DNA from 3 places in the Pseudarthrobacter sp. NPDC092202 genome. Region 2 is predicted to be linked to each of the others. Evidence: predicted binding sites of a transcription regulator. Region 2 holds the regulator's gene; each other region holds the start of a gene.
The links. The regulator LexA, encoded in region 2, represses DNA repair genes until DNA is damaged. The targets are predictions, from matches to a motif close to TCGAACANNTGTTCGA.
Positions count from the first base shown of each region.

Region 1: the regulator LexA is predicted to act here: its motif matches at 2,345-2,360, upstream of ACIQF4_RS19390 (DUF222 domain-containing protein).
Region 3: the regulator LexA is predicted to act here: its motif matches at 5,081-5,096, upstream of ACIQF4_RS05250 (DUF6504 family protein).

Region 1 covers NZ_JBIVRG010000018.1:53,545-61,098, forward strand. Annotated here, with positions in the region: gene ACIQF4_RS19375 (PucR family transcriptional regulator) at 1-1,191, opposite strand, end outside; gene ACIQF4_RS19380 (hypothetical protein) at 1,631-2,002, opposite strand; tRNA gene ACIQF4_RS19385 (tRNA-Ser) at 2,172-2,261, opposite strand; gene ACIQF4_RS19390 (DUF222 domain-containing protein) at 2,425-4,233, shown strand; gene ACIQF4_RS19395 (zinc-binding alcohol dehydrogenase) at 4,450-5,481, shown strand; gene ACIQF4_RS19400 (6-pyruvoyl trahydropterin synthase family protein) at 5,485-5,883, shown strand; gene ACIQF4_RS19405 (glycosyltransferase family 4 protein) at 5,888-6,967, shown strand; gene ACIQF4_RS19410 (nucleoside deaminase) at 6,998-7,504, opposite strand.
Region 2 covers NZ_JBIVRG010000010.1:34,610-42,163, reverse strand. Annotated here, with positions in the region: gene ACIQF4_RS14905 (class I SAM-dependent methyltransferase) at 1-124, opposite strand, end outside; gene hflX (GTPase HflX) at 572-2,155, shown strand; gene ACIQF4_RS14895 (ATP-dependent DNA helicase) at 2,148-4,205, shown strand; gene lexA (transcriptional repressor LexA) at 4,299-5,033, opposite strand; gene ACIQF4_RS14885 (LysM peptidoglycan-binding domain-containing protein) at 5,357-5,773, shown strand; gene ACIQF4_RS14880 (histidinol-phosphate transaminase) at 5,905-7,023, shown strand; gene hisB (imidazoleglycerol-phosphate dehydratase HisB) at 7,084-7,554, shown strand, end outside.
Region 3 covers NZ_JBIVRG010000002.1:401,440-408,993, forward strand. Annotated here, with positions in the region: gene thrS (threonine--tRNA ligase) at 1-1,110, opposite strand, end outside; gene ACIQF4_RS05245 (DNA polymerase III subunit alpha) at 1,227-4,715, opposite strand; gene ACIQF4_RS05250 (DUF6504 family protein) at 4,712-5,047, opposite strand; gene ACIQF4_RS05255 (hypothetical protein) at 5,209-5,598, shown strand; gene ACIQF4_RS05260 (chorismate mutase) at 5,621-5,941, opposite strand; gene ACIQF4_RS05265 (VOC family protein) at 5,961-6,383, shown strand; gene ACIQF4_RS05270 (SOS response-associated peptidase) at 6,426-7,187, opposite strand; gene ACIQF4_RS05275 (mycoredoxin) at 7,317-7,554, shown strand, end outside.

The DNA of each region.
Region 1 (7,554 bases), on a different contig from region 2:
CGGAACCACCGGGCCCACAGCAGCAAAGGGGCTGATGCCCAGGTGCTTCCGCGCGTCCTTGATGATGGACTCCGCGAGGCTTCGCAGCCCGGGTTCGGCCGCGGCAGACTGCAGGCCGGGAATTATGACGGCGGTGTCGCCCTTGAACTGGCCCACCACGGCGGACGCTTTGTAGGCGGCGGCGTGGATGGACGCCAGGTTGGCGAGTTCGCCGTGCTTCAGTGCGGCGTCATCGGCCTGCGCTTCGGACTCCGACATGCCAACCAGGATCAGGGCAGCCGGGCGCTCCGCCGGGAGCTTTTCACTGTGTGCGCTGGCTGCGGCCTCCTCGGGGCCGGAAAGGATCCGCGCCACGCGGTCTTCCCGCATGTGCACGGACTGCTGGTTGCGGTACCGGATCAGCTCGGCGGACGTACGTGCCGCAGAACCCTTCAACACATGGTCGACGTCCGGCCCGAACCCCGCACCCGTCTCCTGGAGCCAGATGTAGCCCATGATGCGGTCGCCGGCAAAAAGCGTGATGGCCACGCGTTCGCGCAGCCCGTCCTGCGGCCGGGCCGGAACCCGGACGGGCAAGCGGGTGCCATGAAGTTCGCGGTAAGCGCCAAGGTCCTTGAGCAGCAGCTCGTATTTGCGGGGGCCGCGGCGCGCCAGGATGGAGGCCTTGCGGAGTTCGTCAATGTCGTTGGAGACGGTGGAGTACGCCAGCACCTTGTTGGCCGCGTCCTCGATGACCACATGGCTGGAGGTGAGCCTCGCCGTCGTTTGGGCGATGGCGAAAAGGTCCTCTTCCAGCAGCGTAAGCACTTCACGCTGGTAGCTCGGCGGCTGGATCCTGTCCTTTGCAATGGACAGCAGCCGGTCCCAGTCCGCGCCGGGGTCCACCAGCAGCAGGCCCGTACCGGCATCGCGCAGCAGTTCCTCGGCTTCGGACAGCTCCTCGCGGCTTCCCTTCACGGCCACCACCGGGGGAGGGCTCTTCTTCAGGAGCCGGCGCAGCGCCGGCAAGGCGGACCGGCCGCGGACGCCGATCAGCAGGACGAAGGCGGCTGCGGCGTCGGGCGCTTCATCGTCGGCGTCCACGATCAGGAACCGTTCAATGGCGGGGCTGGCCGATGCCGGCCGCAGGACCAGGGTGGCGAAACCCAGGGGGAGATCCGCAAGGATATCGTCCACCGTCACCGCAGCCATGAGTGTCCTTTTGCATCGATCGCACCGGACGGCTCTGTCCGGTCAACTCATGGTATCCAGCAGGAATTGGCGGAAATATGGAAGCCGACCCAAAACTTACGCGGCTTTTTCAGCCCGCCGCCCAAGTCACCGGATGCGCACCGCAGCCGTGGAACGCCAATACACCTGGGTTGGGTCCAGCCCTGCAGTCCCCGGGCACTTTGGCGCGGACACGCCGGGAAAATAGCGGCCGTCGTCGTGCGCCGTGCCCAAAGTGCCCCGGGCGGCGGGCACTAAGACAGCAGAAAGCCGGGCCCGCAGCCATTCGACGACGGCGGGCAGCGGCCCGGTGATGACCGTCGGGTCCGCAGCACCCCAGTCGTCCAACGCCAGGGAAGTGCCCGTGACTTTTATGAGGGGTCCGGCGTCGGTGCCGCGGGTGTTGGATGGGGTGAACTGGTCAGTCGGCCGATGTGCCCGTTTGGCTGTAGAAGCGACCGAACCGCTGGAGGTACAGGAACATTCCCAGGAAAGCGATGACCCCCAAGAGTGGCCCGGCCCAAATGGCAACCGGCGTGCCCCGGACAAGCAGTGCCCCGGCTCCGAGAATGCTTCCTGCCACACCAACACCGGGGCTGGCCGTGGCAAGCGTGCCTTGAATCTTCCGGCCGACTTGGCGGTACCGGTAACTGTGGAGGACGACGAAGAGGATGAAGGCTCCGCCCATGAGGAGGGGCCAGGGCCAATCTGCCATTGCTGCAACGCTCAGTGTCAGCCCATACGTGCCGGCCAAGGCCAGCCAGTAGTTCCTTGCGGTCGTGTTGGTACTCATCGGCATCCCCCTGCGACGTCCATGCGGTAAAACATACCTGCCCCCGCTGCGGAGTTCACCGGCGCTGGTGGGCACGTGAACGGCAGCGCCCGTGGCCAGTGCATCCCGTTGAACGCAAAGCAAAAGGCCCTGCCTTCCTCAGTTCTCAGGAAAGCAGGGCCTCGCTACGTGGCGGTGACGGTGGGATTTGAACCCACGTTGGCTTTTACACCAAACAACATTTCGAGTGTTGCACCTTCGGCCGCTCGGACACGTCACCAACCTCAATAGGGTACCGGAGCAAGGCGCGCATCCCCAAAACGAGATTGGCGGGAGGGGCTCCCGCTGGCCACCCAAGAGGGCCTGAAAAGATTTTCAAAATTCTTTTTAGCAGGGGTCCACTGGGCCCCTTAAATGTCAGACCCTGCCATGAGGATGGATTCATGGAAGGCAATTGGGCGGTAGTGGAGGCTGAGGCGGTGGTTGACGCTTCGGTGGCTGCTTTTGCGGCGGTGCTCGCGGGCGGCGGTACTGCTGCTTCCGGCACGGCTGTTTCCGGTCGTGGCGCCGCAGAGCCTGATGCCGGCGGTGGCGGGGGTGGTGATGGCGCCGCTGATGATCCGTTGCAGCGGGTTGTTGATGGGGCGCTGGATGTTCTTGCCGGGCTGGCACGGTCCGAGGCGAAGCTGGCGGCGTTGAAGGCGCAGGCGGTTCAGGTGCTCGCTGCCGCCACGGGCCTGCTGAACGGTCCGCCGTCCTCGCCGCATGAGGCCACGGCGCAGGAGCGGAGCCTGGTGGCCGAGGTCGGCTGCGCTCTGGTGATCGGTGACCGCGCCGCCGGTGCCCTGTTGGCCGAGTCCCACGCCCTGACCACGTCCCTGCCCCGGACCCTCGCCGCGTTGCAGGGCGGCTCGATCTCCTGGGCCCATGCCCGGGAAATGGTGAACCAGACAGTCGGTCTTGACCCCGCAGGCGCCGCGGCCCTGGAGGCCCACTTCCTGGACCCCGACACGGCAAGGCCCGTCAATGCGGCCGCGATGGGGGAGATGCCGGCTTACCGGTTCAAGGCCAAGGCCAGGACCTGGCGCGAACGCCACCACCCGGAATCGATCGAGAAGCGCCACGCCAAGGGTGTGGCGGACCGGCGGGTGGAGTGCAGGCCGGACCAGGACGGCATGGCCTGGCTCTCGGCCTACCTCCCCGCCCATCAGGCAATGGCGGGCTGGAACCGGCTCAACGCCCTCGCCCGGGCCGCACAGGGACCCGACGAGTCCCGCACCCTCACCCAGATCCGGGCCGACGACTTCGCCGAAGCGATCCTCACCAGCGGCAGCAATGGCGGTAGCAGTCGCGGGTGTGAAGACATTTCCAGCGTCCTTGCAGGCAACAGCACAGGTACCAGCGACGGGGCGGGTGCCGGGATGGATCCCGCCGGGCTGTCGTCGGCGGTCCGGGCGCAGGTGCTCGTCATGGTGCCGGTATTCGCGCTGATGGGCCTGACCGACGAGCCGGCCATGCTGGACGGCTTCGGGCCCATCCCGCCGTCGATGGCGAGGGACCTGGTTGCGAACGGTGCTGATTCGTTCCACCGGGTCCTCGTTGATCCGCGGGACGGGGCGCCGCTGGAGATCGGGCGGACCAGCTACCGGGTCACCAAAGCGATGCGGAACTGGCTGCGGATGCGGGACGGCAAATGCCCCTTCCCCGGCTGCAACAACAACTCACTGGATAACGAGGCAGACCACCTTCTGGCCTGGCAGCACGGCGGAACCACCGGGATCAGCAACCTCGGACAGCCCTGCCCGAAACACCACAAACTCCGCCACACCACCGGCTGGACACCAACACCAGCCACCAAAACCGAACCACCCGGCTGGACCTCACCCACCGGCCGGAACTACAAAAGCGAACACCAGGACTGGGAACCACCCCAATGGCCCGAATCTGCCATGCCGCCCATGCCGGCGCGGCTGGAACCGGGGGAGCATCACAACGGGCAAGTCCCCGGCATGCTGCCCTACCCGCCCATGCCCGGCGCGTGTGCCTGCCCTGCCGGAGACCTCCCATACCCGGAACCTCCACCGGAGGAACCTGAAGATGACGGCCTCATAGACCTGGACGACATACCCGTGGACGACCCCCTCTGGAACGACTTCTACGCCCTGCCGCCCGTCCTGCCCCAATACCCTCTGAACTGGGACCCCATGAATGACTGGGACCCGATAACGGACCGCAATCCGGCACTGACCTGAATTCCTTGCTGACAAAGCGCCGCACAAGGCAGCTTGTGATCCAGCGATGCCACGGTGGGGGCAGCCAGGCGGGTCAATAGCCCAGTGTCGGGGAGACGGCCCAAGACACACCGGTTGGGGAGACGGTCCAAGCACAGCCCCAAAGCCCCAGGAACCAGAACCAGGCAGCGGCCAACTTTTGCGGTCCACGCCGGGAGGGCTAGATTCATCAGCAAGATGACTAATCAAACCAGTCCCACGCACGCAACCGCCTACTGGACAACGGCCAAGGAACACGGCGAACTCCGTACCGAGGACCTTTCCGCCCCCGGCCCAGACGAAGCCCTGGTGCGCACCCTCTATTCCGGCATCAGCAAAGGCACCGAGATGGTGGTCCATGCCGGCGCCGTCCCGCCCCGGGTAGCCGACGAGATGCGGGCACCCCACCAGGAAGGCGAATTCCCGGGGCCGGTGAAGTTCGGCTACCTGTCCGTGGGCGTAGTCGAGGACGGTCCGGAGGGATGGCCGGAGCAGCGCGTGTTCTGCCTCAACCCCCACCAGGACCGCTACGTCGCGTCCATCAGTTCACTCACGAAAATTCCCGACGACGTCCCGTCCCGCCGGGCAGTGCTGACCGGAACCGTGGAAACCGCAGTCAATGCGCTGTGGGAGGCCGGCCCGAGGCTCGGTGACCGGGTCGCGGTTGTGGGCGCAGGCCTCGTGGGCGGCATGGTGGCCACCCTGCTCAGGACCTTTCCGCTGGAACGCCTGCAGCTTGTGGACCTGGACCCGGGCCGGAAGCAACTGGCGGACACCCTTGGAATAGACTTCGCCCACCCGGATGAAGCCCTCGCCGACTGCGACATCGTGTTCCACTGCTCCGCCTCCCAGGAAGGCTTGGAGCGCAGCCTGCAGCTTGCGGGCGACGAAGGGGACGTCATCGAAATGTCCTGGTACGCGAACCGCCAGGTAACCGTGCCGCTGGGTGAGGACTTCCACGCCCGGCGCCTGTCCATCAGGGCAAGCCAGGTGGGAGTGGTGGCACGAGCGCGCCGGCACCGCAGGACCAACGCGGACCGCCTGAACCTCGCAGTATCGCTTCTCAAGGATCCGGTATTCGATGCCTTCCTGACGGGTACTTCCCCGTTCGCTGAGCTGCCTGGCGTTGTGCAGGACCTGGCCCGCGGCAACCTCGAAGCTCTATGCCACGTCATTGAGTACCCGGGCGACGAAGATTCCCAGCACCCTAACCGAGAAAACCAGAGGTAGTCCATGTTCAGCCTGACCGTACGGCGCCACTTCATGATCGCCCACAGCCTCCCGCGCGAGGCCTTCGGGCCCGCCCAGGCCCTGCATGGGGCAACCTTCGTCGCCGAGGTGTCCTTCCGCCGTCGGACGCTCAACGAGGACGCGATCGTCCTGGACATCGGTGCTGCGGGCACCATGATCGAGGAGGTGCTGGCAGGCCTGAACTACCGGAACCTGGACGAGCACCCGGATTTCGCCGGGAAGCTCAGCACCACGGAGGCGCTTGCGGAATACATCGCGCAGTTTGTTGCTGAAAAGCTGAAGGATGATCCCGACGGCGGCCAGCTCACCGGGATCGACGTCACCCTGCGCGAAAACCCGGACGCCTGGGCCACCTACACGCTGGACCTTCCAGCAACCTGATCCAGTGGACCGCATCCGGCTGCTGGTTCCCGGCAACATCCACCATCATTCCGGTGGGAACATCTACAACGCCAGGCTGGTGCAGGGGCTGAAAACGCTGGGAGCCGCCGTCGACGTGTTCCCCGTCGACGGCTCCTGGCCCTATGCCGGTGCCCACGCCCGACGCAGGCTGGGCAGCCTCCTGGGGGCGTGGGAACAGGCAGGTGAAGCGGAACCAGAAGACGCAGTAACCCTTGTGGACGGGCTCATCGCCATGGGCGCACCGGATGAAATGGAATTCGCGGCCAACGCCGGACGCAAAACATGGGTGTTGGTACATATGCCCGCCCCGGCACATCACGAGCGTGAAGCACGGTCCCTCCGGGCTGCAAGTGGCGTCGTGTGCACCAGCACTTGGGCCGGCAAAGTCCTGGAAGAACGTCACGGACTTCATGGACTGGAGGTCGCCCTTCCCGGGACGGACCAGGCGCCGTTGGCCCACGGGTCCACTCCGCCCCACCTGCTTACGGTGGCCGCGCTGCTGCCCAACAAGGACCAGCTGCTGACGGTGTCCGCCCTGGCAATGCTTCAGGACCTTGACTGGACCGCATCATTTGTCGGATCAGACAAGGCAGACGGGGATTACGCGCAAGGAGTTCGGGCGGCTGTGAGCATGCACGGGCTGGACGGACGGATCCTGTTCACCGGGGAGCTGACTGGCGAGGCACTGGAGAACGAATGGCGTCGGGCGGACCTCAGCCTCCTGGTGTCCCGTGCCGAGGCTTTTGGCATGGTGGTCACCGAATCACTGGCGCACGGGATCCCCGTGGTGGTGCGCGACGGGACCGGTGCCGTTGAGGCCTTGCGCCTGGGAACAGCGGGGAAGGACGACGACGGCGGCATGCTTCCGGGAGCGAAGATTGCCTTTCCGTCGGATGATGATCCTGCGAACCCCGCCGTGCTCGCCCAGGCCCTGCGGCGCTGGCTGGAAGACCCCGGAGCCAGGGATGCCTGGCGGGCGCGGGCGCTGGATGCGCGGAGCAGGCTGCCGGGCTGGGACCAGCCAGCGGCCTGCGTGCTGGCCGCCATCAGGAAGGCTCACTGACTGCCCAGCCCGCTGACTGCCGGGCGCGAGTCAGAGCCGCGAGCGGTGCCCGGCGAAGAAGTCACGCAGCAGGGCGGCGGACTCGGCTTCGCGCACCCCCGGATACACCTCAACCCAGTGGTTCAGGCGCCTCTCGCGGAGCACATCGAAAACAGACCCCGCAGCTCCTGCTTTCTCGTCCCAGGCACCAAAGACCACCCGGGGGATCCGTGCCAGGACAATCGCTCCGGCGCACATGGCGCAGGGTTCAAGGGTGACCACCAGCGTGCAGTCGGCGAGCCGCCAGCCGTCTCCGCTGCCGCCGTCGAGCATGGAAAGTTTGCGCAGCCGGTCGGCCGCCTCGCGGATGGCCACGACCTCGGCGTGGGCGGTGGGGTCTCCAAGCTCTTCCCGCTGGTTCCGCCCGGAACCCAGCACGGCGCCGTCGGGCCCGATGACCACGGCCCCGATGGGTACGTCCTCCGTGTCGAGGGCGCGACGGGCCTCGGCGAGGGCAAGGCCCATCCACGCGTGGTGTTTCTTATCTGCGGAGACCATGGCTCAATGATAGTTTCGAAGGATACCCAGAGCCCGTGACGCACATCCGC
Region 2 (7,554 bases):
CGTCGGGGCTGAAGATGCCGGAGGAAGTCTGCAGCCTGCGCGTCTGCCCGGCGAGTTCAACAGCCAGGGGCTTGCGGGTGAAAGGGCCGGCGGGCGTTGCGCTGAAATAATGTGCGGACTCCATAACTGGCCAGAGTAGTTCCCCTTGCAGCGTAAAGGGAAACCGCGCGTATGGCCCTCTGCTAGGCTGGAGGGCATGTTCCTGATCTTCGAGTAGCCGGCACGGGCCATGCCCGTCCCGAAGCCTGTCCTCAAGCGACAGCATGTCCCACCCAGCGATGCGGTTTCTCCGAATCTTCCGCTGTGTGCACCGGACCACGCGGAATCCGCCTGTTCCGGTCGCCGGACCACACTCGAAAGCCAGCTTCCTGCTGGACTTATCGCCGTTTCCGGCTGTTTCCTTCTCCGCTACGAACCACCACGTGGCACCCCTGCCGTTGCTGCTGTCCGCAGCGCCGGCCCAGCAAGCCAGGAGCCTTGGATGACCGCAGGCCGTCAGCCCACCGCGAATACTTCCCCAACCACCAGCAATCGGCACTATTCTGGAACTGCCGAATCTTCAAAGGAGACCATGACCAGCCAGCCCAACACCGGATCAGATCCAGCCGCCCAGGACATGAGTCCCGAGGAAATCCAGGCTGTCATTGACCGGATTCTCTCCAAGGACGTACCGGCCAGGACCCCCAGCCCGCACAGCGGCGAGGCGAAGGGCAGCGACGGAAGGGCAGTGTTCGGCAAAGCCCAGGCAATTTCCCGCCTGGACGAAGAACATTCAACGTACGACGGCGACCAGCAGGACCTCGAGGAACGCCGCGCCCTGCGCCGTACCGCAGGACTGTCCACCGAACTGGAAGACGTCACTGAGGTCGAGTACCGCCAGCTGCGCCTTGAGCGCGTGGTCCTGGCGGGGCTCTGGTCCGAAGGCACCCTGGCCGACGCCGAGAACTCGCTGCGGGAACTCGCCGCCCTTGCCGAAACTGCCGGCTCCGAGGTCCTTGACGGACTGGTCCAGCGCCGTGACAAGCCGGACCCCGGGACATTCCTGGGCTCGGGCAAGGCGCTTGAGCTCCGGGACATCGTAATGTCCACCGGCGCGGACACCGTTGTTGTGGATGCCGAGCTTGCACCCTCGCAGCGCCGTGGCCTGGAGGACATCGTCAAGGTCAAGGTCATCGACCGGACAGCCCTGATTTTGGATATCTTCGCCCAGCACGCCAAGAGCCGCGAAGGCAAGGCACAAGTGGAGCTGGCGCAGCTCGAGTACCTCCTGCCGCGCCTGCGCGGCTGGGGCGAGTCAATGTCCCGCCAGGCCGGCGGGCAGGTGGGCGGCGCCGCGGCTGGCATGGGCTCGCGCGGTCCCGGTGAAACGAAGATCGAGCTGGACCGCCGTCGCATCCGTACCCGGATGGCCAAGCTGCGGCGGGAGATCGCCGCAATGAAGCCGGCACGCGAGACCAAGCGGGCCAACCGCCGTCGTAATTCCGTGCCGTCCGTTGCGATCGCCGGCTACACCAACGCGGGCAAGTCCTCGCTGCTCAACCGCCTGACCGACGCCGGAGTCCTGGTGGAGAACGCCCTGTTTGCCACCTTGGACCCCACTGTCCGCAAGGCCGAAACTGCGGACGGGCTGGGCTATACGCTCGCGGACACTGTGGGTTTCGTCCGGTCGCTGCCTACGCAGCTGGTGGAGGCGTTCCGCTCCACGCTGGAGGAAGTTGCGGACGCGGACCTCATCCTCCACGTGGTGGACGTCTCGCACCCGGACCCGGAAGGACAGATAGCTGCAGTCCGCAAGGTCTTCAGCGAAGTGGACGCCCGCAAGGTGCCGGAGATCATCGTGCTCAACAAAGCCGACGCCGCCGATCCCTTCGTGGTGGAGCGGCTTAGGCAGCGCGAGCCGCGGCACGTCGTGGTGTCCGCCCGCACGGGTGAAGGCATTGCGGAGCTGCTCAAGGCGATCAGTGACGCCATTCCCAGGCCAGGCGTCAAGCTGGAGCTGCTCATCCCGTACGATCGCGGAGACCTGCTCAGTAAACTCCACGAGTCTGACGCCGAGATCATCAGCGTGGACCACGTGGAGGAAGGCACCCGGGCCGTGGTGATGGTCCGGGAAGGCTTTGCGGCCGAACTGGAACCCTTCGTCAGCAATGACTGACGTCGTGGCCCCGGAAGCCACGGAGACGGCCGGCGAGCAGTTCGTGATCGAACTGCTCGACCGGGCCGTTGCAGGCATGGGCGGACAAAGCCGTGAGGGCCAGCATGAGATGGCCAGGCAGGTGGCCCGTGCGCTGGGAACGGGGGACCACCTCCTGGTCCAGGCAGGCACGGGCACCGGCAAGTCGCTGGCCTACCTGATACCCCTCATCGCCCACGCCCTGAAAAGCAACAAGCCCGCCCTGGTGTCCACGGCCACGCTTGCGCTCCAGACGCAGATCGTTGGCCGGGACCTGCCCCGGCTGCTCAAGGCCATCACTCCCGCCCTGGACAGGCCGGTCAAGGTGGCGCTGGTCAAGGGGCGGTCCAACTATGTCTGCCGGCACAAGCTGGAAGGCGGCTTCCCCAGCGAGGAACCCGCGGAAGGCCAGCTGTTCAGCCTGGGCGAGGACACCAGTGTGCCGCACTTCGCGGCCTCCGTTGGCGGCCCTTCGTCCCAGCTCGGCAAGGAAGTGGTACGCCTGCGGGAGTGGGCGGAGAAGACCGCCACTGGCGACCGCGACGAGCTGCTGCCGGGCGTTACGGACCGCGCCTGGCGCCAGGTGTCCGTGACCTCCATGGAGTGCCTCGGCGCCCAAAAGTGCCCCATGGCAGCAGAGTGCTTCAGTGAACTTGCCCGGCAGGACGCTGCGGAGGCGGACGTCGTGGTCACGAACCATGCGATGCTCGCCGTCAGCGCCTTTGAGGGGCTTGCGGTCCTGCCCGAGTACGACGTCGTGGTGGTGGACGAGGCGCACGAACTCCAGGACCGGGTCACCGGGGCGGTCTCCGGCCAGTTGTCCGTGGCCATGGTCCATGCGGCTGCCGCCGGCGCCCGCAAGCACACCGCCATCACCGTTGACGCGCTCAACGCCGCGGCCGCCAACCTGGAACTTGCCCTTGCCGGCGTGCCCAACGGACTGCTGCCCAACGGGCTGAATGACGAACAGCTGGACTGCGTGGACCAGCTGCGTGATGCCTGCCGGGCCGCCCTCTCGGATTCGAAGGGGGACGGCAATGCCACGCCCGACGGCGGGAGGCAGCTTGCGCGGTCCCGCCTGATGCTCATCCTGGAACTTTGCGAACGGCTCCTCGCTGCCCGGGAGAACCGCGAAGTGGTGTGGTTTTCCCGCGCCAGCGCCTTTGATCCCGCGCAGGGATTTTCCCAGCCGGATGAGACGGCGCCGGCTTTGATCAACATTGCGCCGCTGTCCGTGGCCGGGCGGCTGCGGGAAGGCCTGTTCTCCGGGCACACCGTTGTACTTACTTCTGCCACGCTGGCCATTGGTTCAGCGTTTGAGCCTGCCGCCGGCGGGCTGGGACTCGTGGGCGAGGGTGCCCCCCGCTGGAAAGGCGTGGACGTGGGGTCGCCCTTCGACTACCCCAAGCAGGGCATCCTCTACGTTGCCGGGCACCTGCCGAAGCCCGGAAGGGGCGCATCCCCGGAAGCACTGGACGAACTCGAGGCGCTCATCCGCGCTTCCGGCGGCGGCGCACTGTGCCTGTTTTCCTCCCGGCGCGCCGCAGAGGAAGCCGCCGAAGCCCTCCGCCCCAAGCTGGACATGACGGTCCTCTGCCAGGGCGATTCCACCATGACCGCCTTGGTCAAGCAGTTCGCCGACGAGCCCGATACCTGCCTGTTCGGAACCATGTCCCTGTGGCAGGGCGTGGATGTCCCTGGCGGGTCCTGCCGCCTTGTGGTGATAGACCGGATTCCCTTTCCGCGGCCGGACGATCCCCTCATGACGGCGCGCTCCCGGGCCGTGGCACAGGCTGGCGGCAACGGCTTCATGTCGGTTTCGGCCACCCATGCCGCCATCCGGCTCGCCCAGGGCGCAGGCCGGTTGATCCGCTCCACGGGGGACAAGGGAGTGGTGGCTGTGCTTGACTCACGGCTTGCCACCGAGCGCTACGCAGGGTTCCTCCGGGGAGCGCTGCCGCCGTTCTGGTCCACAACGGACCGGAAGACGGCAATCGCGGCCCTGGAGAGGCTGGCGGGCGAGAACGCCTGATGCCCAGGCCGGGGCAGTGTTTGGCTGGGCGGAGTGTTTGACCCTGCGCAGGCCTAAACACTGCCCGGGCCTGCTACCCAGCGGGGAACCTGGCTACAGGGACCGGAGCACTGACACGACCTTGCCCATGATGGTGGCGTGGTCTCCGAGGATGGGCTCGTACTGGGTGTTCTGGGGGAGCAGCCACGTGTGACCGTCACGCTGCCGGAATGTCTTGACAGTGGCCTCATCGTCGAGGAGGGCAGCGACGATATCGCCGTTGGCTGCATCCGCCTGGCGGCGCACCACAACCCAGTCGCCATCACAGATGGCCGCGTCCACCATGGAATCCCCGGCCACCCGGAGCATAAACAGTTCGCCCTGGCCCACCAGCTGCCGGGGGAGCGGCATAACGTCCTCCACCTGCTGGTCCGCCAGGATGGGACCACCGGCTGCGATGCGGCCAACAAGGGGAACCATCGCAGTGTCAAGGGCAGTGGGCAGCTCCGTGACAGTGGCGCCGCCGCTGGGGGGCACTGCTGATGGCTGGCTGGCGGGTTTGGCCGCACCACCGTCCAAAGTCAGGGGCATCAGGACCTCCATGGCGCGCGGACGCTTCGGGTCACGGCGCAGATAGCCCAGTTTTTCCAGCTGGGACAGCTGGTGGGTGACGCTGGAAAGGCTGGCCAGGCCCACGGTATCTCCGATTTCCCGCATGGACGGGGGGTAGCCGTTCACATTGACGGAACGCTGGATCGTTTCCAGGATCTTCTTCTGCCGTGGCGTCAGGCCCTTGGCGGTCCTCTTCGGTTGCGCGGTTGCCCTGCCCCCGGCGGCTGCTGCTGCCATATTCGCCAATGCCTTTCGGTGTCCGCCGGGCCTCTCCACGGCAAGGCCCTGGACGATCCCGCCCCATAATGTCAGACCCTGCTGATCGACTGTCCGGGTGGTTGTTCTTTCGTTCAAAACTAGGCCAGCCACACTGCTTTTTCAAACATTTGTTCTAGCGAGTCTCGACAATGTTCGTTGATAGGTGCTAAAACAGAAGAAGCAAAGTTCGAACATATGTTCTACTGCGAACGCCGGCCATTCGAAAGTGGCACCGGAAAGCCCTAGGGGGCGTCGGAGCAGAACATCCGGGCAGCACAGTATGGTCCAGGAGGGCTCAGTTCATGTCAGCTACATCTGTTTCGCGGGGTTCACGTCCACAGCTGCTCTCTGTGCAGCACCTTCTGTCCCGGCCTGAAGAGCGGCAGCCGGAACGGCCGGCCCCCCTTCCGCCCCTGCGGCTGACCCGGCGCGGCCGCATCGTGCTGATCGGTATTCCCCTGGTTCTTCTGGCCGCCCTGCTGCTCTCGCTGGCAGGCTTCTTCAACTCCCCGGCAAAAGCCTCCGACTCAGACGCGGAGCTCCAGACGACCTCCGCGGTCACCGTGACGGTCCAGCCCGGCCAGTCGCTGTGGGGGATCGCAGCCGCCGTGGCGCCTGATCGCGACGCACGCGATGTTGTGGCCGACATCGTGCAGCTCAACAACCTCTCCGCAGGCGCAGTCTTCCCCGGCCAGCAGTTGTTCGTTCCCGCCGGCTGAGCTGCCATAGCCGGCAGCAAGGGTCCGGACCAGCGGGGGCTGCTCCATGGAATGGGCCGGGGGCGCATGCCGAGGGCGAACAGGAACCCGTCACATTTTCCGCCCTCCGGCACGGGCACTAAACTGTTCAGGTGAATGACCAGCTAGAACGCCTGAACCGGCTTCCCCTCCGCAGCAACCTCCGCGGGCTTACCCCTTACGGTGCGCCCCAGCTGGACGTCCCCATCCTCCTGAACGTCAACGAAAACACCCATGGTGTTCCGGCGGACGTAAGGGCGGCCATCAGTGCGGCAGTCACCGAAGCCGCCGCGGGCCTGAACCGCTACCCGGACCGGGAGTTCACGGAACTGCGCAAAGCGCTGGCGGAATACCTGGGCCACGGCCTCGATGAGACCAACCTCTGGGCTGCGAACGGCTCAAACGAGGTACTCCAGCAGATCCTCCAGGCATTCGGCGGTCCCGGACGCTCAGCGCTCGGCTTTCCGCCCACGTACTCGATGTATCCGCTGCTGGCCAGCGGAACGGACACTGAATACATCGTCGGAGAGCGCGCCGAAGGCTACGGCCTCAGCGCTGAATCGGCAGCGCGGCAGGTCAAGGAACTGCAGCCCAACATCGTCTTCCTCTGTTCGCCCAACAACCCCACGGGGACCGGGCTGGGGCTGGATGTCGTGGAGGCCGTGTACGAGGCAGGCGAAGCAAGCCAGACCATCGTCATTGTGGATGAGGCATACCACGAGTTCGCACACGACGGGACGCCCAGCGCACTGACGTTGCTGCCCGGCCGGGAGCGGCTGATCGTGTCCAGGACCATGAGCAAGGCATTCGCGCTGGCCGGAGCCCGGCTGGGCTACATGGCTGCCGCACCCGAAGTTGCCGATGCCCTCCGCCTGGTCCGGCTGCCGTACCACCTCTCAGCCATCACGCAGGCCACTGCCCTGGCTGCCCTCCAGCACCGCGAGGCACTGATGGCGGATGTGGAAGACATCAAGAAGCAGCGGGACCGCATCGTGTCGGAGCTGACGCGGATGGGCCTGAAGCCCGCAGCGTCGGACTCCAATTACGTCTTTTTCGGCGGACTGGAGAACCCGCACCAGGTCTGGCAGGAGCTGCTGGACGCCGGAGTGCTGATCCGGGACGTGGGGATTCCCGGCCACCTCCGGGTCACGGCCGGAACTGAGACCGAAACCACAGCCTTCCTCACATCCCTGGAAAGCATCCTTGCAAGCCAGGCCACGCTTCCCGCCTAGACTGGAAGCAGCGGCGCTGGACGCCCTGAACCACCCCATCTGCCCAAAAGGACCCAAAGCATGAGTACCACCGGATCGAACGTGGCTGCGGCCCGCACTGCGCGCATGGAACGTGCCACCAGTGAGTCGTCCGTGCTCGTGGAAATCAACCTGGACGGCACCGGCACCTCGGACATCGACACGTCGGTACCTTTCTACGACCACATGCTCACGGCGCTCTGCAAGCACTCGCTGATCGACATGACCGTCAAAGCCACAGGTGACATCCACATCGATGTCCACCACACCGTGGAGGACGTAGCCATCACCTTCGGGGAGGTGCTGCGCACCGCGCTGGGAAACAAGGCCGGCATCCGCCGGTTTGGCGAGGCCACCGTTCCCCTGGACGAAGCCCTTGCGCACGCCGTCGTTGACGTTTCCGGACGTCCCTACCTGGTGCACGGGGGCGAGCCCGCCGGCCAGGAATACCACCTCATCGGCGGCCACTTCACGGGATCCCTGACCCGGCACGTCTTCGAGGCCATCACGCTG
Region 3 (7,554 bases), on a different contig from region 2:
CAGGTTGTGCATGGGGCAGTTCATCGGCTTGAGGTAGTAGTCCTGGCCGGGTTTGCGGACAGTGCCGTCCTCGTTGAGTTCGGCGTCCACGTGCATCGCGGGGAACATGCCGTCCTTGTACCAGTCCAGGTGGCCGGAGACCTCATACAGGTGGCCCTTGGTGATGTGCGGGGTGTAGACGAACTCGTAACCGGCTTCGACGTGGCGCTGCCGGGAGTAGTCCTCCATCTCCTTGCGGATGATGCCACCCTTGGGGTGGAAGACCGGAAGGCCTGAACCGAGTTCATCCGGGAAGGAAAACAGGTCAAGTTCCGAGCCGAGCTTGCGGTGGTCGCGGCGTTCTGCCTCTGCGATGCGTTCCTGGTAGGCCTTGAGGGCGTCCTTGGTGGGCCAGGCCGTGCCGTAGATGCGCTGCAGCTGCTGGTTCTTCTGGTTGCCCAGCCAGTAAGCGGAGGACGAGCGGGTGAGGGCAAAGGCGTTGGAGATGAGCTTGGTGTTGGGCAGGTGCGGGCCGCGGCAGAGATCGCACCAAACGGTGGTCCCTTCCTTGCGCTCAACGTTGTCGTAAATAGTGATATCGCCTGCGCCGACCTCGACGTTCACGCCCTCGCCTGCCTCGGCGGCCTCGTTTTTCTTGCCCAGCAGTTCGAGCTTGTAGGGCTCGTTCTTCATGGCTTCACGGGCTTCGTCCTCGCTCACGACGCGGCGGACGAACTTCTGGTTCTGGTTGATGATCTTCTGCATCATCTTTTCGAGGGTCTTGAGGTCCTCGGGAGTGAACGGTTCTGCCACATCGAAGTCGAAGTAGAACCCGTCAGTAATGTACGGGCCGATGCCCAGCTTGGCGTCGGGGCGCAACTGCTGGACAGCCTGGGCCATGACGTGGGCGGTGGAGTGGCGGAGGACGTTAAGGCCGTCGGGAGAGTCAATGGTGACGCCTTGGACGTCGGCGCCTTCCGGCAGCTCCTGGTCAAGGTCCTTCAGCTCGCCGTTGACGCGGGCTACAACAACATCACGGCGCTCAAAGAAGAGTTCCGCACCGGTTGTCCCGGTAGTCACCTTGGTCTCTTCGCCATCGACGAGAAGGGTGATCTGCTGGGCATCTGACACGGGTGTCTCCTATTCAAAGTTAAGGCTTCATAGCTTGTGGCATACGGGGACCACAGCCAGCCATCGTCAATGCTATCGGTTCCGCTGAGGCCCGACCAACGCGGCGCACGGAAGGGTCAGCCGCTGAATCCCGTTATGGCGAGGCTCCTGCTGATTCCATCCAGCGGATGCGGGGCTTCCGGTTCCTGCGGACTGGAATCCGGGAAGGGCAGGGTCTCTGTCCTGCCAAGGTCCCAGGCCATGCTTGCACTTAGGCTGATCCCACGAGGCCCGGTCCGCCGGGTTGTCCCGCGGATCAGCAGCAGTCTGGTCCCAAAGAGGAGCATTCCGGCTTTTTCCTGGGCTTCGTGGAAAAAGACCGAATCGATGCAGCCGGTGCCGTCGTCGATACTGATGAAGACCACGCGCCTCCCGCCCCTCATGGGCGGCGTCTGTGTTGCCACCCGCACTCCGGCCACCAATACCTCCGTTCCGTTGCGCAGGCCCAGGAGTTTGTCCGCCGTGGTGACACCAAGCCTGTCCAGCATGGGCCGGTGGCTGTCCATCAGGTGGCTGCTGACGTCCACGGCCATCAGGTCCAGTTCAGCCCGCACGTTTTCCACAATTGTTGGCGACGGGAGCCCCGGCTTAACATTGCGCAGTTCAACATCCCCCAAGGGCAGGGACAGCTGGCCCTCAAGGACTTCCACGCCTTTCCGCCCACTGCTGGACCCCTGGATCTGCTGCAGGTGGTGGACGAGGTCGGCCCGGTTTGCCGTGCCGCCCGCCTCACGGTGAAGCGAATCAAAAGCCCCCAACTGGGCCAACCGCTTGATGTTGGGTTTGCTGACCCGTGACCGCGCCCTCAAGTCCGCTAGGGAGTCATAGGGCTGGCCCGCGACGATGCGTTTGAGTTCTGTTATAGAAAGCCCGTAGATGCCGTTCAGGCTGAGCCTGATACCCAGTTTTCCTGCGTCCTTGCCTTCTTCGATCCGTTCCACCCGGTACTCGGCCTTGCTGCGGTTAATGTCCAGGGGAAGGATGGGAATCCCGAGCCGCCGGGCTTCCGCCACCAGGAGCCTCTTGGGGTACATGCCGGGATCGTGCTCCCACAGGCCGGCAAGGAACGCTTCTGGATGATGGGCCTTCAGCCAGGCCGACTGGTAGGTGGGAACGGCAAAGGCGGCGCCGTGTGCTTTGCAGAATCCAAAACTTCCAAAGGCCTTCAGCGTCCCCCAGACGTTGTCCACCACCTCAGGCTGGTAACCCTTGATCCTGGCAGCTTTGCGGAAGAATTCCTCCACCCCCAGTTCGAGTGCCTCATTTCCCAGGGCCCGGCGGAACTCGTCAGCGCGGGCCAGGCCGCATCCGGTCATGACATCAAAGGTCCGCAGTATCTGTTCATGGAAGACGGTAACGCCATGGGTTTCCGCCAGCACTGGTTTAAGGTCCGGATGCGGATAGACCTCGGGGGCGAAGCCGTGCCGGTGTTCCAGGAAGGGCCGGACCATGTCCGACTTCATGGGGCCGGGACGGAACAGCGAAATATCGATGATGAGATCGTTGAACTCCCGGGGCGCCATCTTGCCGATCAGTTCCCGCTGGCCGGGCGATTCAATCTGGAAACAGCCCAGGGTGTGGGTGCTTCTGATGAGATCAAAGGTGGCTTCGTCATCAAGGGGAACTGCGTTGAGGTTGATGTGGCCATTGTCAGCAATGTAGTCGGGCCCTGTGCCGTCAGGTCCGGACGGATGCCTTCCGGCGGCCACCACTTCCTGTTTGGACGGGTGGATGCGGATGACTTCACGGACGGCAAACGCCATGGCGCTCTGCATCCGGACTCCCAGGACGTCAAGCTTGAGCATGCCCATGGGATCCATGTCGTGCTTATCGAACTGGCTCATGGGCAGGCCCAGCCCGCTGGGCTGCACAGGGGTGCGGTCCAGGAGGGTAGCGTCGCCAAGGATGACGCCACAGGGGTGCATGGAAATGTGGCGGGGCAGCCGGTCCAGGCGTTCCGTCAGGTCAACCAGCAGGTCAAGCTGCTGGTTCCCGTCCTGGTCGCGCTGCTCCACCCGGCCGGCGAATTCCCGGAGTTCAGGTTTTTCCTGCAGTGCCTCACGGAATTTCCGCGCAGAAAAACGCCACAGCTGCTTGGCGATCTCCCCCACCTCGTCGTCGTCCATACCCAGCGCCATTCCCGCGTCCCGCACCGCACCCCTGGCCCGGTATCCGTTCTGCATGCTCATCAGGGTGACCCGCTCGGAACCGAATCTCTTGAAAATGCGGTGGTAGACGTTGTGCCGCTCCGCGCTTTCAACGTCAATATCGATGTCCGGAAGGGTGGCACGGTCCTGTGAAAGGAACCGTTCAAAGATTAGGTCGTGCTGCAAGGGGTTCACCTGGCTGACGTCAATCAGGTAGTTGACCAGGCTTGAGGCGCCTGATCCCCGGGCAGCCGCCCGCACTCCCATCTCCTGGATCATGCGTGATACCTCAGCGACGGTCAGGAAGTAAGAGGAAAACCCGAGGTTGCGGATGATGCCCAGCTCATGGTCGAGCCGGGAGAGCATCCTGTCTCCGGCAGCGCCAGCAATTCCCGGAAAGCGCCGGCTGATACCGGCCTGGCACCGCTGGACCAGTTCAACGTGGGGATCCTGGCTGATGCCTATGACTGAGGCTTCGGGCACAACCGGCTGCTTCCAGCCCATGTCAGTGACCGGATCCATCCGGCAGCGGTCGGCGAGCGCCTCTGTTTGCGCCATCAGCTGTTTCAGGTCCGCGGCACCGTATCCTGCCGCTGAAATTATCTCTTTGCCCAGCCGGAGCATTTCCGGTGAAGACTTCAGCCATCCCTGGCCGGTTGGCTGAAGCAGCGGTTCATCCGCGAGTTCAGGCAGGGATTTCAGGGTGCGGGCTGAGTCGAGAACATCGGCGGTGGGGGCACCGTCGGCTGCGCAGTACCTGACGGCGTTGGTCAGGACAGCAGGAACATGATGCTCTTCGGCAAGCCTGAGCATCCGGACGGCGTGGGCTGTGCTCAACGGCTTTCCCGGTGCGCTGAGCTGGGACACGATCTCGGCCACCAGCGAGCCTGCGGGCATGGCCTCCAGCCACTGTTTGAAAAGGGTGCGCGGGCGAAGGTAGCGGCGCCCTCCCATGGCCCGTCCGACGTCGGAATCAGGCCCGATCAGGACCGTCAACACCGGTTTGAGGGTTTGGGGATCAAGGGTGCGGGAAGCCAGCTCAGCCCGGGTGACGGCCACGGGGACTGCTCCCCCGGCTTTCCCCGTGGTGCGGGCGTGGGCGTCGGAAATCAGTCTGCAGAGGGCACGGTAGCCTGCCCCGTTGTTGTGTCCCCTGGCCAGCACCACAACCCTTCCAGCCAGCTGCGTGCGGTGGTCGCCGTCGTCGTCGAAAACGGCAAGGTCAACCCCAACGATGGGGTCGATGCCTGCTGCCATGCATGCCTTGAGGTGTTTGATGGTTCCGTACAGACCGTCCCTGTCCGTGCAGGCGAGCGCGGTTGCGCCGTCAGCGGCCGCGGCCTGCGCCAGTTCCTCGGGCCACGAGACGCCGTAATGGGCACTGAAAGCGGTGGAGACGTGAAGATGGGTGAAACTCATGCTGTCCTGGGCCGGAGTGCGTCATGGATGCGCAGGAGCCGCCAGCGGCCGCTGCGGATATGCCTGGTGAGGTCAAGGGTCAGGGGTTCTTCCGGCGCTTCAGAACCTCGCCCCGGATTGGATGGAAGGACTTGGACGCGCCAGATCTCATGGTCCACCACTCCGGGTCCGCTGCCCAGCGGCGCGCGGCTTTCTTCGGCCCACCATTGCCTGCGTTCGTACCAGCGCACGGGTTCAGTGCAGACGGTATAGGACCGGCCTGCCCACAGCAGGCTGCTTGGTTCGCCGTCCGCAGCGCACTGGACATCCACGGATTCGCTGAACATACCCATGGCGCCTCCCCGGCTGGATAGAACTGGAAATTTTCGAACACATATTCGAATAACATCAGTCTACCCCTGCCCGGAACGGGAGCATAGATGGGCCACGGGAGTGACAAGAAGATTGGCCGGCAAGGGTGGACGGACCGATCGCCAGGGAGCAGGATTGTGCCATGAAAACCCAAGACGCACTTCTGAAGCAGGCAAGCATCACAACCCAGGACTCCACGGTGGTGGCCACGTTCGATATAGACGGCTCCATCCCGGATTCCGGTGCTTACGTGGTGGGGCTGGTGGGGGCTACGCCCGACTATTCCTCGGAGCGGAGGCTGTGTATTGAGTTCATGAACGGGAAGGCCATTGCCTTCTATTCCTTCAACCGGGAACAGGGGGTCGAGGAAGACTACGACCTCTCGGGTGTGAGCCATTCAGGGAACAGCATCACCGGGAGCTTTCCCCTTGCTGCCCTGAACGGGCTGGGCAAGGGACACCTCATGTCAGCCTTCAGCGAGGCGGAGGGCAGGGAGTACCAGCACGGGGTCCCCGTGGAGGAAAACCTGTAAGCAGGGCCTGAACCGCGGCAGATCAGCTGTTCTCTTTGTGGACCTTCAGTTCCAGTTCAATAAAGCCGGAGATCATGGCCCGGTACGTGGACTCAACGATGTCCGGGTCAATGTCCTTCTTTTCCGCGGCTGAGCGGACATGCTCAATGATCCGCTCCACCCGGCCGGGCGCACGGACCTCGGCGTCGTCGCCCTTGAGCGTCCCGGCAATACGGATCAGCCGTTCGCGGCGGGCGATGAGGGTGACGATCTGTTCATCCACTTCGTCAACAGCAACCCGGACGGCAGCGAGCTGTTCCTTGTCGGCCAAAGCATCTCTATCGTTTCCTTGAATTGTCGCCATCGTCTGACAGTATCGAAGCATGCAGCCAAGAGTCGACTTCATTTCGCTGGGCGTCCGCAGTGTTGCCGCGTCCCGGGCCTTCTACGTTGACGGGCTTGGCTGGCCCGTCCACCGCGAGGTTCCCGGTGACGTGGTGTTCATCCAGGTGAATCACGGGCTGGTGCTGTCGCTGTGGGACGTGCGCCAGATGCAGGCAGATGCCGGCGTCACGGCATCCGGAGCTGTCCCCTGCATCACGTTGAGCCACAATCTTCCCGGTACTGAGGACGTGGACCGCGTTATGGAGGAGGCCGCCGCCGCTGGGGCGGAGATCATCTCCGAGCCCATCACCCAGCCCTGGGGCGGTTACAGCGGCTACTTCGCGGACCCGGACGGATTCCGCTGGGAGGTGGCCTACAACCCCACCTGGGCAGTGGACGACGACGGTGCGGTCACCGTTTAGTCGCTTCGCCCGGCTTGGTCCGGGCTGCTTGAGGGCCTGCTGCTAGAAAAGGGCTTCCACGGGTTGAATCAGTTCGGGCCCGTTGTTCCTGACGTTGCCGATTTCTTTCCCTACGGATTCCACGTGCCAGTCAGCGGCCACGTCCTTGACCCCCGCCCGTACCAGGTCCACAAGTCCTGCCGGATCATCGGCCTGGGGGTCAAGCCAGGCCTGCATGGTGGCTTTGTCCATGGGCAGGGGGACCCGGTCATGGAGTGCCGTTAGTTTTCCAAACACGGTGGACTCACTGCCAGGCGGGGGCGTGTCAGTGGTCAGGATGGACGTTGAGAGCAGCCACCCGCCAGGCTCCCCTGCCGGCCAGGAGGGATCCTTCCACCACTCATAGAGCCCCGCGAACGCCAGGCCGTGGCCAGCGGCCGGGTGCACGTAGTAGGGCTGCTTGGACTTACCCGGGCCCTGCTTCCACTCGTAGTAGCCGTCTGCCGGGACAGCGCAGCGGCGGGACTGGATGGCTTTCCGGAACGCCGGCTTTTCAAGGACGGACTCGCTGCGGGCATTGATCATCCGGGAGCCGATGCCGGGGTCCTTGGCCCATGACGGGACCAGCCCCCAGCGGGCCACATGGAGCTGGCGGACGTGCCTGTTTCCGGATTCGCCGTCCACCAGGCGTTCAAGGACGATCGGGACGTCGTCTGTCGGTGCCACATTCCACGACGGCGGGATGCTGACTTCGTCCTCAAGCTCGGCGTCGAACTCGGCAAGGAGGTCCCCCACGGCGCGTGCCATTACGTAACGTCCACACATGGATCCAGCATGCCATCGCAGGCAGGAGCTGTCATCCGAGGGAGCCGGCAGGGCTCGGAAGTGGGGAATAGCGGACTGCACGCTACCGTTACAGGAACGAAACCGTTATCAAGCACAGAGGAGAGCTCCGTGGACTTCACTCCCGAATCCGGCACCATCACCATGTTTTCGACCACCTGGTGCGGCTACTGCAACCGCCTGAAGAAGCAGCTTGACGCCCAGGGCATTGGCTACACCGAGATCAACATCGAGGAAGTGGAAGGCACCGCCGAACTCGTGGAGCAGCTGAACGGCGGAAACCAGACCGTCCCCACCGTCCTCTTCCCGGACGGCACCGCCGCAACGAACCCTTCCGCTGCCGAGGTCA